Regions from separate parts of the Nonomuraea sp. NBC_00507 genome, predicted to be linked through region 2. Evidence: riboswitches for the same ligand, from Rfam matches in the RefSeq annotation. Region 2 holds a riboswitch; the other holds the start of a gene.
The links. Region 2 has a riboswitch for S-adenosylmethionine ahead of OHA25_RS10325 (aminotransferase class V-fold PLP-dependent enzyme). Riboswitches for the same ligand answer to the same signal wherever they lie in the genome.

Region 1: linked by a shared signal. The riboswitch ahead of OHA25_RS02630 (GNAT family N-acetyltransferase) and the one ahead of OHA25_RS10325 (aminotransferase class V-fold PLP-dependent enzyme) in region 2 are both predicted to bind S-adenosylmethionine.

The regions. Positions count from the first base shown of each region.
Region 1 is NZ_CP107853.1:500,476-504,567, reverse strand. It holds gene OHA25_RS02645 (alpha/beta fold hydrolase) at 1-353, shown strand, start outside; gene OHA25_RS02640 (nuclear transport factor 2 family protein) at 501-860, shown strand; gene OHA25_RS02635 (maleylpyruvate isomerase N-terminal domain-containing protein) at 885-1,499, opposite strand; SAM riboswitch class I at 1,635-1,725, shown strand; gene OHA25_RS02630 (GNAT family N-acetyltransferase) at 1,734-2,345, shown strand; gene OHA25_RS02625 (flavin reductase family protein) at 2,398-3,072, shown strand; gene OHA25_RS02620 (NUDIX hydrolase) at 3,049-3,564, opposite strand; gene OHA25_RS02615 (hypothetical protein) at 3,613-4,047, shown strand; gene OHA25_RS02610 (hypothetical protein) at 4,044-4,092, shown strand, end outside.
Region 2 is NZ_CP107853.1:2,013,148-2,017,239, forward strand. It holds gene OHA25_RS10315 (NADH-quinone oxidoreductase subunit D) at 1-438, opposite strand, end outside; gene OHA25_RS10320 (DoxX family protein) at 561-1,187, shown strand; gene OHA25_RS10325 (aminotransferase class V-fold PLP-dependent enzyme) at 1,235-2,539, opposite strand; SAM riboswitch class IV at 2,585-2,700, opposite strand; gene OHA25_RS10330 (TerC family protein) at 2,814-3,575, shown strand; gene OHA25_RS10335 (cytochrome P450) at 3,575-4,092, shown strand, end outside.

The DNA of each region.
Region 1 (4,092 bases), 1.5 Mb from region 2:
CCACCACCAACCCGCAGCACACGCTGCGCTACACGGGCAGTGCTCCGATCCTGCTGGGAAACTCGATCCACGACCCCTCCACCCCGTGGATCTGGTCCGCCAACGTGGGCCGCCAGCTCGGCTCCAAGGCGGTGCTCCTCACCTACGAGGGCTGGGGCCACCGCATCTACGGCAAGGACGAGTGCAGCACGGTGCCGATCGACAACTACCTGATCTCGCTGACCGTGCCCCCGCACGGCTTCCGCTGCCCCGTGGGCGGCAGGGTCGAGAACACGCTCAAGCGGCAGGCCGAGTTGTGGCCGACGGACGGGCTCCCCTGGGGCGGCTCGCTCGCGTCCTCGCTCCGCTCATAGCCGGGTGATGATCCGTGCTGAGCCGGTCGCCAGGACCGGCTCAGCACCAAACCTCGCCGAACGAGAGCTGTCGTCGGCCGTACCTGTCGGGAGGTGTCAGGTACGCCTGGCAGCCTGGACCGCACCTTCACCAAGGAGTGGGACGGCATGAGCGACATCGAAAAGACGCTGGCGGAAATCGAGCAGCGCATGCTGGACGCCGACGCGGCCTACGACGAGGGCTTTTTCGCGGAATACTGCGCCGATGACTTCGTCGCCATGGGAAATTACGGCATCGTGTCCAAGCAGCAGGTTCTCGACATGTATGCCAAAGGAAGCGGAAACCCGGACCGGCGTAACCAGGCACACGACGTCGTGGTCAAACCGCTCGGCGACGCCGGAGCCGTGGTCGCCTACAAACTGACGAGCACGACCGGCGACGAGACGTCCTCGTGGTACGCCTCGACGGTCTACCGCCGGACCCCGGACGGCTGGCGTGTCGTCCTCCTCCACCAGACGCCCATGTAGGTGCTGGAAACCGGCGACGGGTGCCTAGTGAGTCACTCGGCGGCTGGGGTTGGTGCCCTTCCATTCGGTCAGTGGGGCGCAGTGCCATCTCCACCCCACCTGCCGCTCTTGACCGGGGAGGTCGGCGCGGCCGTTGGCCCACAACAACGTCTCCCACGGGTCCGTGTCCGCCGGCGCCCACGGAAACAAGCGACGCACGGTGGCCGCCGCGAGCTTCTCGGCAGGGAGGAAGCTCTGGCCGACCCCAGCGCCGACGTCGGCGGTGTGCACGAGCATCTCGTCGCAGGCCATCGCGGCGAAGCCGGACGCGTCGGCGAGACCCCAGGGATGCCACCCGCGAGCCCCGGGCGCAGTCGCGTCGACGACCCGCGCCAGGATCGTGGCGAATGTGGTCATCGTGGTGATGAGGTCGTCCGGCTTCGACTCAGGACGGACATGGATCTCCGTCGTGCTGAGCTCCTGCTCTCCAGCGGCAAGATCAGTGGCATACCACAGCAGGCAGTCGCTCACGTGAGCCGCGGCCTGTGCGGCGGTCCAGTCCATCCCGGGAATGGGGGTTTCCGCCCAGCTCCTGTCGGCTGCTGAACGCAGGAATCTCTCGCATTCGGCTGCTGTCTGCAGAACCGTGCTTCCGTCCATGCGGGGGATCATCGCACACGGCACTGACAGAATTCCCGCGGGCGACGGCTGCTGAACGGCGCGGAGCTGCCCGGCTCCGCCAGAGGGCGTCGCGTTGACGGCCCTCCCGGGAGTCGGGCATCATCTCCGCACCGATAGTCATCCAGAGGATCTGAGGGACCTGGCCCGGTGACGGTCCGGCAACCTGCCCGAAGCGGCAAGGTGCCAACGCCAGGAACGATGAGGAGGGTTTCGATGAGCCTGTCGCTCGATGTCCCCGTGCTGCGCGGATCGCTGGTCAGGTTGGAGCCGCTGGCGAGGCGGCATGCGGCGGATCTGGCGTGGGCGGCGGAGGAGGATCGCTCCGCCTACACGTTCACCCTGGTGCCTCGAGGCGCGGACATCGAGGAGTACCTGCGGGACCAGTGGGAGCGCGCGGGGCTGACGCCGTTCGCGCAGGTGCGGGTGGCGGACGGCAGGGCCGTCGGATGTACGGGGTTCTGGGATCCTCGGAGCTGGCCGGGGCGGGACGAGCTGCGGGCCATCGAAGTGGGCTGGACATGGCTGGCGGCCTCGGCGCAGGGCACGGGGATCAACGCCGAGGCCAAGCTGCTGCTGTTCACCTACGCGTTCGAGGCGCTCGGGGTGGTGCGGGTCGATCTCAAGACCGATGCCAGGAACGCGCGCTCGCGGCGGGCGATCGAGCGCCTCGGCGCCAGCTTCGAAGGTGTGCTGCGGAATTGGTCACCCTCGTGGGCGCCGGGTGAGGAAGGAAAGGTGCGGGACTCGGCCGTCTTCTCCGTGATCGCCGATGAGTGGCCGGAGGTCAAAGCGGCCCTGAACGCCCGGGTCAGGAGCCGCCGCTGAGCGGTCCGATACCCGCCAGCGGCCCCCCTGACGCGCCACGACACTGATCCGCATGAGCATTTTCGTCGACGCGGACCCGCATGCCAGGATCGAGCCCAACATCCTCTACTTCGGCACGCCCGTGGTGTTGCTCTCCTCCATGAACGAGGACGGCACCCCCAACCTGGCCCCCATGTCGTCGGCCTTCTGGCTCGGCTGGCGGGGGATGCTGGGGCTGGGTTCACGGGCCAAGACGGCTCACAACTTGATCAGGACGCGGGAATGCGTCCTGAACCTGCCCTCCGACGCGCTCGCCACCGCCGTTGACCGGCTGGCGCTCACCACCGGCGCCCATCCCGTTCCGGACCGCAAATGGGAGGGGGGATATCGGTACGTGCCGGACAAGTTCCAGCGGGCCGGGCTGACCGCCACACCTTCCGAGACGGTGGCGCCGCCGCGGGTGGCCGAGTGCCCGGTCAGCATGGAGGCCGTGGTCGAGGCGGTGCATCCGGTGGGGGACGACGGCGGGACGCTGGCGTTCGAGGTGCGGGTCCAGCGGGTGTGGGTGCACGAAGAGATCAGGATGGCCGGGACGGTTGACCGGATCGATCCCGACGCCTGGCGGCCGCTGATCATGAGCTTCCAGAAGTTCTACGGGTTGGGCGCGCAGGTCCATCCGTCCACATTGGCCAGCATTCCCGAGCATCTCTACCGCGGCAAAGACCTAGAGCGAGCCCGCGCGCTCTAGCAGCGTCAGCCACGTACGGGGCCCGCAGAGGCGCTCGATGTCCGCGCGTGGCAGCCACTCGGCGCGGGTGCTCTCAGAGCCGGCCGGCGGGCGGGTCGGGGCACCCGGGCCCGGCAGGACGGCGCGGAACATGGCCATATACGTGAGCGACGCGTAACGGTAATCGGCGGGCGGGGCGTCGAAGAGCTCGATACGCTGCCAGGCGAAGATCGACAGGGCGGCGGCCGGGAGGCGCAGGCCGGTTTCCTCGTGCAGCTCGCGGACCACCGCGTCGATCGCGCTCTCGCCGGGCTCGAGGTGGCCGCCCGGGATGTCCCAGCCGCGCCCCTCCCGATCGACGCAGGTCATCAGGGTCCTGCCGAGCCCGTCTGCGACGAACGCGAACGCCGACGTGGTGCTCGCCGCGGGCGGAACGGTCCGGGAGAGCATGACGTCGAGGCGGTGCGCCACGGGGATCCAGGGCACGGTATTTGTCGCGATCACATGGGCCACGAGGTCACTTTCATTCCCGCCAAAACGTGATGTCAAGGCATTATCAGGGTGAAACCATTCGTCGCGGCCCTTCTGCTGGCCGGGGCGGTGCTGGCCGCCGTGCACCACGCCGAGGTCATCGCGCACCGCGTCGGGGAACCCTTCGGCTCGCTGGTGCTGGCGGTGGCCATGACGGTGATCGAGGTGGCGCTCATCGTCAGCCTCATGATGACCGGCGGCGCGCAGACCGGGTCGCTGGCCCGCGACACCGTGTTCGCGGCCGTGATGATCACCTGCAATGGCATCGTGGTAGTGTTCCTGCTCGCCCTCACGATGAAGCGGCGGATCGCGGTGTTCAACGCCGAGGGCACGGGGAAGGCGCTCGCCACCGTGGCGACGCTCAGCACGCTGAGCCTGGTGCTGCCCACGTTCACGACGAGCGCGACGGCGCGCCCCTCGACCCGGAGGAGCGCGCGCCCAGGCCGTCCGGGCGCACCGCGCTGACCAGCCTCGGGCTGCTGCTGGTCGCGCTCGTGTCGGTCGTCGGCC
Region 2 (4,092 bases):
CTCGTTGAAGGAGTAGAAGATCGGCGTCATCGCGCCCAGCTCCAGCGGGTAGGAGCCGAGGAACATCAGGTGGCTGAGCACCCGGTTGAGCTCGGCCAGGAGCGTACGCGCCCACACGGCCCTGACCGGCGGCTCCATGCCGAGCAGGCGCTCGGCGGCAAGCACCACGCCCAGCTCGTTCGCGAACCCCGACAGCCAGTCGTGCCGGTTGGCCAGCATGATGATCTGCCGGTAGTCGCGGACCTCGAACAACTTCTCCGCACCACGGTGCATGTAGCCGATGATCGGCTCAGCGGTGGCGATGCGCTCGCCGTCCAGTGTCAGCCGGAGCCTGAGCACGCCGTGCGTTGACGGGTGCTGCGGGCCGATATTGAGGATCATGTCCTCGGTGGCCAGCTCCTTGGCGCCCGCACCGATTCCGACCACGCGTTCCGTCATATGGCCATGCTGCCACCGTCCCAGTTGGTGATCCAGGGTGGGGGATGGTCAAGGAATGGTATGGAAACGCATCCCTACTGCGGTCTTGGGGAGGAGTCGGGGGAACGGGGGGAGATAGCACGATGAAGAAGGTTCTGTTCGATGTCGCTGTCTTGATCGCGCGGGTGGCGACGGGCGTGGTCTTCATGGCGCACGGCTTGCAGAAGTGGCAGCACGGACTCGGCGCCACCGCGCAGGGCTTCAGGGAAATGGGAATCCCGTTGCCCGAACTCTCGGCCGGCTTCGCCAGCGTCGTCGAGACCGTGGGTGGCCTGTTCCTGATCCTCGGTCTGCTGGTCCGGCCGGTCGGCCTGCTGCTGCTCATCAACATGCTCGGTGCGATCGCCTTCGTGCACTCGACGAAGGGGATCATGGTGACCGAGGGCGGCTGGGAGCTGGCGGGTGCGCTGGGTGCGCTGGGCCTGCTGTTCCTGGCGGTCGGCGGCGGGCGGATCGGACTTGACGCGCTGTTCGGGGCGATATTCCGGCGTCGTGCGGAGCGCCGGGCCGCGGAGGGTGGCATGAGCGCGGGCGCTCACCGGCGCGGCGGAGGTCCGCTGACGCCCTCGGAGCCCACCACCTCGGAGCGGCCGAACGTGCCCAGGCAGCCGACGGCGTCCAGGTCGGACGTGAGCGACGAGGAGATGCGGGACATCGACGCGCTGGTCTCCGACGACCAGCCGGAACACCGCAAGCCGCCGAACCGGTGAACCGGTGAACCGCTGAACCGGTGCCGCTGAGCCGCCGACCCGGCTGCTCAGCGGGAGACCAGGTCCCGCAGTGCCTCGACCAGCCGGTCCACGTGCTCCTGCGTGGTGCCGATGCCGATCGAGGCCCGCACCGCGGACGTCGTGCCGTCCTCGCATCCGGCGTCCTCACGGTCGTGCCCGCTTCGGCCCAGCAGGTGCCGCACGAACGGGTGCGCGCAGAACTTCCCGTCGCGCACTCCGATGCCGTACTGGCTGGACAGCGCCTCGGCCACCTCGCGAGCCGAGTACCCGTCCACGGTGAACGACACGATCCCCACCCGAGGGTGGTCGTCCCCCCACAGGGACAGCTCCCGCACGCCCTCGATCGAGGCCAGCCCCGACCGCAGCCGGGCCAGCAGCCGCTCCTCCTCCCGTACCAAGGCGGTCCAGCCGGTGGCGGTGAGCGCGTCGCAGGCGGCGGCCAGCGCGATCGCGCCCAGCACGTTAGGGGTGCCCGCCTCGTGGCGCGGCTCGGGGTCGTCGTGCCACTCCGCCTCGTCCTCGACCGAGCGCACCGCGCCCCCGCCCTTGAGGTACGGCTCCCCGTCGGCCAGCCAGTCCCGGCGCCCGATGAGCACTCCGGCCCCGAACGGCGCGTACAGCTTGTGGCCGGAGAATGCCACATAGTCCAGGTCGAGCGCGGTCAGGTTGAGCCGCCGATGCGGTACGAGCTGCGCCGCATCCACCAGAATGCGGGCCCCGTGCCGGTGTGCGATGTGGGCCAGGGCGGCGATGGGCCACAGCTCGCCGGTGACATTGGACGCGGCGGTGACCACGAGCAGCTTCGGGCCCTCGATCCCGGCCAGCGCCTCGTCGGCGGCGCGGACGGCCTCGCCGGGGAAGGCGGGCGGCGCCAGTCGTACGGACTTCCGCCAGGGCAGGAGCGAGGCGTGGTGCTCGGTGTTGAAGACGACGGTGGTGGTGCCCGCGGGCAGGCAGCCGGCCAGCAGGTTCGTGGCGTCGGTGGTGTTGCGGGTGAAGATCACGGCGTCGTCGGGACGAGCGCCGACGAACGCCCTGACCGTGTGGCGGGCCTGCTCGTACCTGGCGGTGGTGAGCTGGGAGGCGTAGCCGGCGCCGCGGTGGACGCTGGAGTAGGCCGGGAGCGCGGCGGCGACGGCGGCGCTGACCGGCTCCAGACAGGGCGCGCTGGCCGCGTAGTCCAGGTTGGCGTACCCCACCAGCCGGCCGCCCTTGACCGGCACCTGGAGGTCGGCCCCGAGCACCGCGGGAATCGGCCGGCTCGCGGCGGCGGCCTGGGTCTCGCCCGAAGCCTGGGCGGGGACGGAGTCGAAGATCGTCAGCGTGGACACGGCACATCTCCCTCAGGGACCATCGGACCCCTGGAGCAGCCATGGAGCCCGCGCTTGCCCGCCACACCGCGTGGCGGACCAGGTCTTCACCCGGGGCACCCCGCCGCGGACGCGAGGGTTGCCGGCCAGCTAGCCGGGGCTTGTCGCTGGCACTCATGACCTACGCCCGCACTATAACCCAGTTCCCACGGCAAAACGCAAACCGGCGAACTTTGACGGCTCTTGACTCGTTGCTACCGGGAACCGCAAAGCCGCAGGTCATGGAGGTAAGCAGATGTTCGACTGGGTGACCGACCCGCAGATCTGGATCGGATTCTTCACCCTGGTGGCCTTGGAGATCGTGCTAGGCATCGACAACATCATCTTCATCTCCATCCTGGCCGGGAAGCTACCTCCCGAACAACGGGACAGAGCCCGCGTCCTCGGCCTGGCCGCGGCCCTGATCAGCCGGCTGCTCCTCCTGCTCGGCCTGTCGTGGGTGGTGCAGCTCACTCAGCCGCTGTTCGCCGTCTTCGGCCACGAGATATCGGGACGTGACTTGATCCTGCTGCTCGGTGGCCTGTTCCTGCTGGCCAAGAGCGTCACCGAGATCGGCCAGAGCATGGACGCCCCCGCGGCCAAGGACGGCAAGAAGACCGCCGCCGTCACCTTCACGTCGGTGATCCTGCAGATCATGGTGCTCGACGTCGTGTTCTCGCTCGACTCGGTCATCACCGCGGTCGGCATGGTGAACGACCTCGGCGTGATGATCGCGGCCGTCGTGGTGGCGGTGCTGGTCATGCTGTTCGCCTCCGGGCCGATCAGCCGGTTCGTGGACCAGCACCCGAGCATCAAGATGCTGGCGCTGGCGTTCCTGGTGCTGATCGGCGTGGTGCTCATCGCCGAGGGTCTCGACCAGCACATTCCGAAGGGATACATCTACTTCGCGATGGCGTTCTCGGTCGTCGTCGAGCTGCTGAACATCCGGATGCGCGGCAGGCACGCCAAGCAGTCCGAGCAGCAGGAGGCGGAGCCGGAGGCTTCTACTATGAAGTAGTGCGCTTTGATCCCTGGAATCCGGATTTTGTGGCCTACCCGTACCGGGTCTACGACGAGCTGCGGCGCGAGGCGCCCGTCTGCTACTTCGAGCCGACGAACCAGTGGTTGATCTCGCGCCACGCCGACGTGAACACCCTGCTCAGGGACCGCCGTCTAGGGCGGTCCTTCCTTCACGTGGCCACGCCGGAAGAGTTCGGCAGGCCGACCGAGCCGGACTTCCAGGAGCCGTTCTGGCGCGTGATCAGGGCGGGCATGCTCGACGTCGAGCCGCCCGTGCACACGCGGCTGCGCCGGCTGGTCTCCAAGGCGTTCACGCCGCGCATGGTCGAGTCTCTGCGCCCGCGCGTGCGCGCGATCGCCGCGGGCCTGGTGGACACGTACGTGGAGAAGGGCGGCGGGGATCTGATCGCCGAGGTCGCCGAGCCGCTCCCGGTGACCGTGATCGCGGAGATGCTCGGCATCCCCGACGGGGATCGTCACTTGCTGCGCCCCTGGTCGGCCGACATCTGCGGCAT